Skermanella rosea: one gene and its partner. The protein of the gene in region 1 binds, or shares a complex with, the protein of each later gene. Links are inferred from orthologs where the notes say so. Each region holds a gene or a part of one and is shown on either strand. Other genes may lie near its edges.

The links.
Region 2: the proteins of rpsG (region 1) and tig are in contact, whole or in part, in a crystal structure (PDB 3GTY), measured with the Thermotoga maritima proteins. The link is inferred for Skermanella rosea from one-to-one orthologs. Residues at the interface, in WP_004081843.1 of Thermotoga maritima: Lys34, Lys52, Lys55, Glu59, Arg62, Gln63, Glu66, Asn67, Lys69, Val71, Arg95, Ala109, Lys110, Lys111, Gly112, Arg113, Pro114, Glu117, Glu121, Ile124, Ala125, Tyr127, Asn128, Asn129, Thr130, Gly131, Lys135, Asp139, Arg142, Met143; in WP_004081061.1 of Thermotoga maritima: Glu122, Val124, Val129, Leu130, Tyr133, Glu188, Gly259, Ile262, Tyr263, Glu266, Ser270, Glu273, Gln274, Glu277, Arg308, Gln311, Ile312, Ser315, Tyr316, Glu325, Arg329, Arg336, Leu363, Phe366, Trp367, Arg373, Leu377, Arg381, Leu384, Glu387.

The regions. Positions count from the first base shown.
Region 1 is NZ_CP086111.1:1,270,632-1,277,058, reverse strand. What follows is about bases 3,482-6,427. They hold rpsG (30S ribosomal protein S7), read right to left. Parts: upstream 5,217-6,427; coding sequence 4,746-5,216; downstream 3,482-4,745. Other genes in these bases: JL101_RS05875 (response regulator), read left to right, coding at 6,149-6,427; rpsL (30S ribosomal protein S12), read right to left, coding at 5,231-5,602; fusA (elongation factor G), read right to left, coding at 3,482-4,703. Outside these bases: rplD (50S ribosomal protein L4), read right to left, coding at 1-133; rplC (50S ribosomal protein L3), read right to left, coding at 139-885; rpsJ (30S ribosomal protein S10), read right to left, coding at 958-1,266; tuf (elongation factor Tu), read right to left, coding at 1,382-2,572; more of fusA, read right to left, coding at 2,625-3,481.
Region 2 is NZ_CP086111.1:2,313,572-2,316,383, forward strand. It holds tig (trigger factor), read left to right. Parts: upstream 1-640; coding sequence 641-1,984; downstream 1,985-2,812. Other genes in the region: JL101_RS10540 (hypothetical protein), read left to right, coding at 86-316; clpP (ATP-dependent Clp endopeptidase proteolytic subunit ClpP), read left to right, coding at 2,182-2,812. UniProt on the Bacillus subtilis protein: Involved in protein export. Acts as a chaperone by maintaining the newly synthesized protein in an open conformation. Functions as a peptidyl-prolyl cis-trans isomerase.

The DNA of each region.
Region 1 (6,427 bases):
ACCGCCGCTTGGCGAGCTGGTAGTTGACCATGCGGGACAGGAGATCGGTACGCAGCGGAACGCCGAACACCGCCTCGTCGAGATCGATCTCGCCGACCTCTTCGTTGTTCAGATTCTTGACGGTCGTCTTCATGTCATTCACTCCGTCGGCTCGGCGCCGGTCTCGGCGGCAGGGGCCTCGGGTGCGGGAGCGGCGGCGGCGCCATCGGTCCGGACGCGAAGGGCGGCCGGGAACGGCAGGCCTTCCGGAGCCTTGCGCTTGACGGCATCGCGGACGAGCACCCAGCCGCCCTCGGAACCCGGGACGGCGCCCTTGACCAGGATCAGGCCGCGGTCTTCGTCGACCTGGACGATCTTCAGGTTCTGGGTGGTCACGCGCTCGGAGCCGAGGTGACCGGCCATCTTCTTGTTCTTGAAGGTGCGGCCGGGGTCCTGGCGGTTACCGGTCGAACCATGCGAACGGTGCGACACCGACACGCCGTGGGTCGCGCGCAGACCGCCGAAGTTCCACCGCTTCATGCCGCCGGCGAAGCCCTTGCCGATCGTCGTCCCGGTGACGTCCACGAGCTGGCCCGGGATGAAGTGGGCAGCCGAAATCTCGGCGCCGACCTCGATCAGGGCGTCGGCATCCACGCGGAACTCCACCACCTTGCGCTTGGGCTCCACCTTCGCCTTGGCGAAGTGGCCGCGCTGGGGCTTCGTGACGTTCTTGACCTTGGCGGTACCGGCGCCGAGCTGGACGGCGGTGTAGCCGTCGGTCTCCTCGGTGCGCACGGCGACAACCTGGCAGTTGTCGACCTTCAGCACAGTGACCGGCACATGTTCGCCCTCGTCCGTGAAGACGCGGGTCATGCCGAGTTTCTGCGCGATCAAACCGGATCGCATGGTTTACTTCTCCTTACTAGGGACATCCTCAGGGGGAGAGGTCCCTTACCCCTATTCTTGAAGCACTTGTACCTAGAGCTTGATCTCGACGTCGACGCCGGCGGCGAGGTCGAGCTTCATCAGCGCGTCCACGGTCTGCGGGGTCGGGTCGACGATGTCGATCAGGCGCTTGTGCGTCCGGATCTCGAACTGCTCGCGCGACTTCTTGTCGATGTGCGGCGAACGGTTGACCGTAAACTTCTCGATCTGCGTGGGCAGGGGGATCGGACCCCGAACCCGTGCGCCGGTCCGCTTGGCGGTGTTGACGATCTCGCTGGTCGACTGGTCGAGCACGCGATGGTCGAACGCCCGCAGGCGGATCCGGATATTCTGACTGTCCATCGTCTTCAAAACCCGTTTCTCTGCCGCTGAAGGGGCCGCTCCGGGGAGCGGCCCCTCTTCGTCGGCTAACTCGTTGCGCCCGTGGGGACCAACCCCACAGCGAACCCGAACCGATTTACTTGATGATGCTGGCGACGACGCCGGCGCCGACGGTGCGGCCGCCCTCGCGGATGGCGAAGCGCAGGCCTTCGTCCATGGCGATCGGGGCGATCAGGGTGACGGTCATGGCGACGTTGTCGCCGGGCATGACCATCTCGGTGCCTTCCGGCAGGGCCACCATGCCGGTCACGTCGGTGGTCCGGAAGTAGAACTGCGGACGGTAGTTGGTGAAGAACGGCGTGTGCCGGCCGCCCTCTTCCTTGGTCAGGATGTAGGCCTCGGCCTTGAACACGGTGTGCGGCGTGATCGAGCCGGGCTTGGCCAGCACCTGGCCGCGCTCGACGTCCTCGCGCTTGGTGCCGCGCAGCAGCGCCCCGATGTTGTCGCCCGCCTGGCCCTGGTCGAGCAGCTTGCGGAACATCTCGACGCCGGTCACGGTGGTCTTGACCGTGTTCTTCAGGCCGACGATCTCGATCTCCTCGCCGACCTTGACGATGCCGCGCTCGACGCGGCCGGTCACCACGGTGCCGCGGCCCGAGATCGAGAACACGTCCTCGATCGGCATCAGGAACGGACGGTCGACCGGACGCTCCGGCTGCGGGATGTACTCGTCCACCGCCGCCATCAGCTTCAGCACGGCTTCCTTGCCGATCTCCGGGCTCTTGTCCTCCAGCGCCATCAGCGCCGAGCCGTGGACGATCGGAATGTCGTCGCCGGGGAAGTCGTAGCTGCTCAGCAGCTCGCGCACTTCCAGCTCGACCAGCTCCAGCAGCTCGGGGTCGTCGACCATGTCGACCTTGTTCAGGAACACCACGATCGCCGGGACGCCGACCTGGCGGGCCAGCAGGATGTGCTCGCGGGTCTGCGGCATCGGGCCGTCGGCCGCCGACACCACCAGGATCGCGCCGTCCATCTGCGCGGCACCCGTGATCATGTTCTTCACGTAGTCGGCGTGGCCCGGGCAGTCGACGTGGGCATAGTGGCGGTTGGCCGTCTCGTACTCGACGTGCGCCGTCGAGATCGTGATGCCGCGGGCCTTCTCCTCCGGCGCCTTGTCGATCTGGTCGTACGCGGTGAACGTCGCACCGCCCGTCTCGGCCAGAACCTTGGTGATCGCCGCCGTCAACGAGGTCTTGCCGTGGTCGACGTGACCGATCGTGCCGATGTTGCAGTGCGGCTTGGTCCGCTCAAATTTCGCCTTCGCCATGGTCCTCAGTCTCCATAATCTATCTTAGTCACCGGCAGTTCACTCGAGAGCCTTACGCCACCCTGGCGCGGACCTCATCGGCGATGGCCTGCGGCACCGGTTCGTAGTGGTCGAATTGCATCGTATGATGCGCGCGGCCCTGGCTGATGGACCGCAGGATATTGGCGTATCCGAACAGGTTTGCAAGCGGAACCAGGGCGGTCACCGCCGCCGCGTCCCCGCGCTGGTCCACCTGCTCGATCCGTCCGCGACGGCTTCTCAGGTCGCCGATCACGCCGCCGGCGAAATCCGCCGGAGTGACGATGTCGACGCTCATGACCGGTTCCAGCAGCACCGGCCCCGCCTTGCCCAGCGCGTCGCGGAACGCCGCGGCGCCGGCCAGTTCGAACGCCAGCGCGGAGCTGTCGATGTCATGGCGCGCACCGTCCAGCAGGCTTACCGCCACGTCGGTCACCGGGAAGCCGGCGACGACTCCCGCGTTCCCGGCCGCCTCGACGCCCTTCTCGACGGCCTGGACGAATTCCTTCGGCAGGACGGCGAAAGCCACCCTGCTCTCGAAACGGACGCCGCTCGCCGAAGCGGCCGGCTCGACCGCCAGCCGCACGCGGGCGAACTGGCTGGCGCCCCCGACCTGCTTGCGGTGGGTATGGTCCACCTCGGCCCGCTGCGAGACGGTCTCGCGGTAGGCCACCCGTGGGCCGCCCACCTTGGCATCGACCTTGAATTCGCGCTTCAGGCGGTCGGCCAGGATCTCCAATTGGAGCTCGCCGGCGCCCCGGAGGACGGTCCGGCCCGGCTCCTTGTCCGCGGCGACGGCGAAGGAGGGATCCTCCTGCGCCATGCGCCGCAGGGCGGCGGCCATCTTCTCCGCGTCCGCCCCGGTCCGAGGCTCCACGGTGACCTCGATCAGGGGCTCGGGAAACTCGGTCCGCTCCAGCACGATCGGGTGCGACGGGTCGCACAGCGTATCGCCCGTGGCGGTATGCTTCAGGCCGGCGAAGGCGATGATGTCGCCGGCGATGGCCTGCTTCACATCCTCGCGCGCGGTGGCCTGCATCTGCAGCATCCGGCCGATCTTCTCCCGCTCGCCCTTCAGCGGGTTCAGTACCGTCCCGCCTACCGCCTGGGTGCCGGAATAGACACGGGCGAAGGCCAGAGAGCCCGCGACCGGGTCCGACATGACCTTGAAGACCAGGGCGGAGAACGGCGCGGCGTCGTCCGCCGGACGGACCGCCTCGTCGCGCCCCTCGCCTTCCGTGCCCCGGATGCCGCCGATGTCCGCCGGGGACGGCAGGTAATCGACGATAGCATCCAGGACCGGCTGGATACCCTTGTTGCGGAAGGCCGAGCCGCACAGCACCGGCACGAACTCCGCCGCGCAGGTGCCCCGGCGGATCAGCGCCTTCAGCGCCGCCACGTCCGGGACGGTCCCGGCCAGGAACGCCTCGGCCGCCTCGGTATCGACCTGGACCGCGGCCTCGACCAGCTTGGCGCGGTACTCGGCGACCTGCGCTTCCAGGTCGGCCGGGATCCCGGTCTCCTGGAACGAGGCGCCCAGCCCGTCGTCCTGCCACACCAGCGCGCGCTCGCCCAGCAGGTCGACGACGCCCCTGAAGCCGTCGCCGCCGCCGATGGGCAGCTGCAGGAGCAGCGGGGTCGCGCCGACCCGATCGGCCAGCATGCCGATGGTGCGGAAGAAGTCCGCGCCCGGCCGGTCCATCTTGTTGACGAAGCACAGCCTCGGCACGCGGTGCTGGTCCGCTCGCCGCCAGGCTGCCTCGGACTGCGGCTCGATCCCGACCGCGGCGTCGAACACCGCCAGCGCGCCGTCGATCACCCTCAGCGTCCGCTCCACCTCGACCGGAAGGTCGACATGGCTCGGCGTGTCGATGATGTTGATGCGGTGGCCGTTCCAGAAGCAGGTGGTCGCCGCCGACGTGATCGTGATGCCCCGCTCCTCGTCCTCACCCGCCCACGCGGCATCGGCGCCGGAAGCCGCGGTGGTTTCCGCGGGCTTCCCGGACCGGCCGGTGTAGTAGAGGATCCGCTCGGTGGTCGTCGTCCGACCGGCATCGATGTGAGCCATGATGCCGATGTTGCGATACCGGTCGAGCTGCGTGGAGCGTGACATGTCGAGTTCTCGGACTGCTGTCTGGTCAGATCGCCGAAGCGATTACCAACGGTAGTGCGAGAAGGCCTTGTTGGCCTCCGCCATGCGGTGGGTATCTTCGCGCTTCTTGACCGCCGAACCACGCTGGTTGGCGGCGTCGAGCAGCTCGCCCGACAGGCGCTCGGTCATGGTGTTCTCGGACCGGGCGCGAGCGCTGTTGATCAGCCAGCGGATGGCCAGGGCCTGGGCGCGGTCCGAACGGACCTCGACCGGAACCTGGTAGGTGGCACCGCCGACGCGGCGCGACCGGACTTCCAGGTGCGGCTTCACGTTGCCCAGGGCATCGTGGAAGACCTGGACCGGGTCGGCCTTGGCGCGGCCTTCGACGCGCTCCAGCGCGCCGTAGACGATCGCTTCCGCGACCGACTTCTTGCCGTCCAGCATCAGGCAGTTCATGAACTTGGTGAGGACGCGGTCGCCATACTTGGCATCCGGCAGAACCTCGCGCTTCTCCGCGCGACGACGACGAGACATTCTTCAGGATCTCCTTACTTCGGACGCTTCGCGCCGTACTTCGACCGGCGCTGCCGACGGTCCTTCACGCCCTGGGTATCGAGCGAACCGCGGATGATGTGATAACGGACACCGGGAAGGTCCTTCACGCGGCCGCCGCGGATCATCACCACCGAGTGTTCCTGAAGATTGTGGCCTTCACCCGGGATGTAGCTGGTAACTTCGAAGCCGTTGGTGAGGCGCACGCGGGCGACCTTACGAAGCGCCGAGTTCGGCTTCTTCGGGGTGGTCGTGTACACGCGGGTGCAGACACCACGCTTCTGCGGGCACTCTTCCAGTGCCGGCACCTTGTTGCGCGCCGCCAGAGGCTGGCGCGGCTTACGGATCAACTGACTGATCGTCGGCATCAGAGCCCTTCTTCCATTAAGTCCCGTCGTCGGCAAACCAGATGCCAGACGATGCAAAAACCCGCCGTCGAAGCGTAAACTCCGCCTCGTGCGGGTAAATCATCAAACGCCGTCCGAAAAAGCTCGGGTGCGGCTATGTCAGGTCGGAGCCTCAAGGGCGGCAGCGTCTAGCCCGCGAACGGTCTACTACCTGCCTCCCGAAAAGGTTCGCGGATAATAAGGATGTACCCACCCACCGTCAAGCATCCGTAACAGATATTTTACCCGGCAGTCTTATGGCGGATGGCCATACCGGTCGGCCGCCGCATCGCCGTAAGGAGGCAGGGGCCGGAAGTCTTCGACCCGCGGCGCCGGCCAGGCGCCGCGATCGGACAGGATAGGGAGTAATGCCCGCAGATTTTGCGTACCCGGCGGTCGACCCTCTTACAGGTCCGGAAATATGCCGTAATGACGATGGCAGAGTGAACCGTCCTTCGGACATTATCAGGGAAAGAGATCATGACGGTCCGCCCGCGCGCGGCCAGAGATGAAGTGTGGGATCCAGGGATGGCGAGCAAATTGCGACTTCTCATTGCAGAGGACGATGAACTCGTCGTCATGGGGTTGACAATGGTGATCGAGCAGCTGGGCCATCAGGTCTGTGCGACTGCGCAGACCGCCGGACAGGCCGTCGATCTGGCCGAGTCGAGCGGCCCGGACCTGGCCCTGGTCGACGTGGCGCTGGCGGACGGAACGGATGGGCTCGCGGCGACCCGGGAGATCTCCGGCCGGCTGGGAGTTCCCGTCATCGTCTGCAGCGCCCATGCGAGCCCCGCCGACGCCTAT
Region 2 (2,812 bases), 1.0 Mb from region 1 along the record:
TTGCTTTAACTCTTCATAAAGAGGGGTCCTCTAGTCTTTGCGGTGCTGTTATTAACCACGCTAGAGCGGGACGGAACCCATGTTCTTGAGACGGCGGAAGGCTCCGGTAGACGTTATCGAAGGTTCGGTGTTCCGGCGGACCACGCCCGGCAAGATAGTCGAGACCGCGCGCGTGCTGGCGGTTTCCAAGGACAGCGTCGGAATTCCCCATGTCCGTTTCAGCGTGCATTATGAGCGCGTCGATACGGCGGACGAGTTGCGGACCCTGGCCCTCAGCTCCTTTTCCGAACTGTTCAGCGAGCGTGTGCTCGCCTGACCCTCTCCGGCCCGTCCGGGGCGGCGGCGCGGCAGTGGCCGTGCCCCGGTTCGAGCCCCTTTCGTTCGTGCGGAAATCTTAGCCTGTTTGTCCCGAAATCGGTGTGCTATAGAGGCAAACCCGGCGGGCGGGTGTCCAATTTCGCCTGCGCGGGGCTGCCTGTGCGGGCGTGGCGGAATTGGTAGACGCGCCGGATTTAGGTTCCGGTGACGCAAGTCGTGGGGGTTCGAGTCCCTTCGCCCGCACCATCAGGCCAGCCGTACCCGAGGTTCTCAAGCCGCGACCGGCGAGCACCGGTCGCCAACGAAACAGGCTTCCAGTCCAATGCAGATTACCGAGACGAGCGCCGACGGCCTCAAGCGTGAATACAAGGTCGTCATTCCCGCCCAGGAGATCGAGACGAAGGTCAACAGCCGGCTCCAGGAGCTGGGCAGGACGCTTCGGATACCGGGCTTCCGCCCGGGCAAGGTCCCGATGCCCATCGTGAAGCAGCGCTATGCTCAGTCGGTCATGGGCGAAGTCCTGGAAGCGGCGGTCAATGACAGCTCGCAGCAGGCGATCGACGAGCGCGGCCTGCGCCCGGCGCTCCAGCCGAAGATCCAAGTGACCGCGTTCTCGGAAGGCGGGAATCTGGAATACGACATGGCGGTGGAACTGCTGCCGGATATCGAGCCGGTCGACTTCTCCACGATCGAGCTGGAGCGGGTCGTCGCCGAGGTGGACGACAAGCAGGTCGACGAGACGCTGGAGCGGCTGGCCAAGAGCAGCCGCGACTCCCAGCCCGTGACCGAGGATCGCCCGGCCCGCAACGGCGACATCCTGGTGATCGACTTCGCCGGCACCGTCGACGGCGAGGCGAAGCCCGGCATGGACGCGAAGGATCACCGGCTGGAGCTCGGCTCCAACAGCTTCGTCGGGACCTTCGAGGAGCAGCTCGTCGGCTCCAAGCCGGGTGATCACCGCACCGTGACCGTGACCTTCCCCGAGAACTACGCCGCGGCCGAGCTCCAGGGCAAGGAAGCCGTGTTCGAGGTGGACGTCAAGGAGATCCGGGAGCCCGCGGCGGCCGTCATCGACGACGAGTTCGCGAAGAAGTTCGGCGCGGACGACCTTGCCGCCCTGAAGCAAATGATCAAGGACCGCATCGGCCAGGATTACGCCGGCATCTCGCGTTCCAAGGTGAAGCGCACCCTGCTCGACAAGCTGGCGGATACCCACAGCTTCGACGTCCCGGCCGGCATGGTCGACATCGAGTTCGAGACGATCTGGAACCGGCTCCAGGAAGAGCTGAAGCGGGGCGGCCCCGACGCCGAGGAGGCCGGCAAGAGCGAGGACGAGCTGAAGGCGGAGTACCGGGGCATCGCGGAACGCCGCGTCCGCCTCGGGCTGCTCCTTTCAGAAGTCGGTCGCCGCAACAATATCCAGGTGACCCAGGACGAGTTGAACCGGGCCCTCATCACCGAGGCCCAGCGCTATCCGGGGCAGGAACGCGAGGTGTTCGAGTTCTTCCGCAGCAATCCGCGGGCGATCGACAACCTTCGCGCGCCGCTGTTCGAGGACAAGGTCATCGACTTCATCCTCGAACTCGCTAAGGTGAACGAGAAGACCGTCTCGGTCGAGGAACTGGTGCGCGATCCGGACGAGTCCGAGGATACCGCCGCGGCCTGATCGGGCTTTCGGCGGACCGCGCCCGGCGAATCGGGTCCGGTGCGATCGGGTCCGGGCGACCGGGCCCGCGGGACGGGATCGATGGGACGGACGGCCCGGCGGCACCAGCCGGCGGGCCGCCATCAGGGATCAAAGCCCTGGCTGCGGGCCCGAGACCTCGGGCCGCGCGAGGCAGGGAAACGGGAGAGTCGAAAAGAATGAACGATTTCGAGCCGCGGATGAACGCTCTGGTCCCGATGGTCATCGAACAGACCAATCGCGGCGAGCGCGCGTTCGACATCTATTCGCGCCTCTTGAAGGAGCGCATCATCTTCCTGATCGGTCCGGTCAACGACGGCGTTGCCAGCCTGATCTGCGCGCAGCTCCTGTTCCTTGAGTCGGAGAACCCGACCAAGGACATCTCCTTCTACATCAATTCGCCGGGCGGGTACGTGACCTCCGGCCTGGCGATCTACGACACCATGCAGTACATCCGGCCGCCGGTCTCGACCGTCTGCATCGGCCAGGCCGCCAGCATGGGCTCGCTCCTGCTGACCGCGGGCGCGCCCGGCAAGCGGTTCTCCCTGCCGAACAGCCGGATCATGGTCCACCAGCCCTCCGGCGGTGCCCAGGGGCAGGCGGCCGACATCGAGATCCAGGCCCAGGAAATCCTGAAGCTGCGGTCCCGGTTGAACGACATCTATGCCAAGCACAGCGGCCAGACCCTGGACGTGATCGAGGCTGCGATGGAGCGCGACAAGTTCATGTCGCCGGAGGAAGCCAAGAGCTTCGGCCTGATCGACGAGGTGGTGACGAGCCGTCCGGCGGGCGTGGGCGACACGCCGGCGA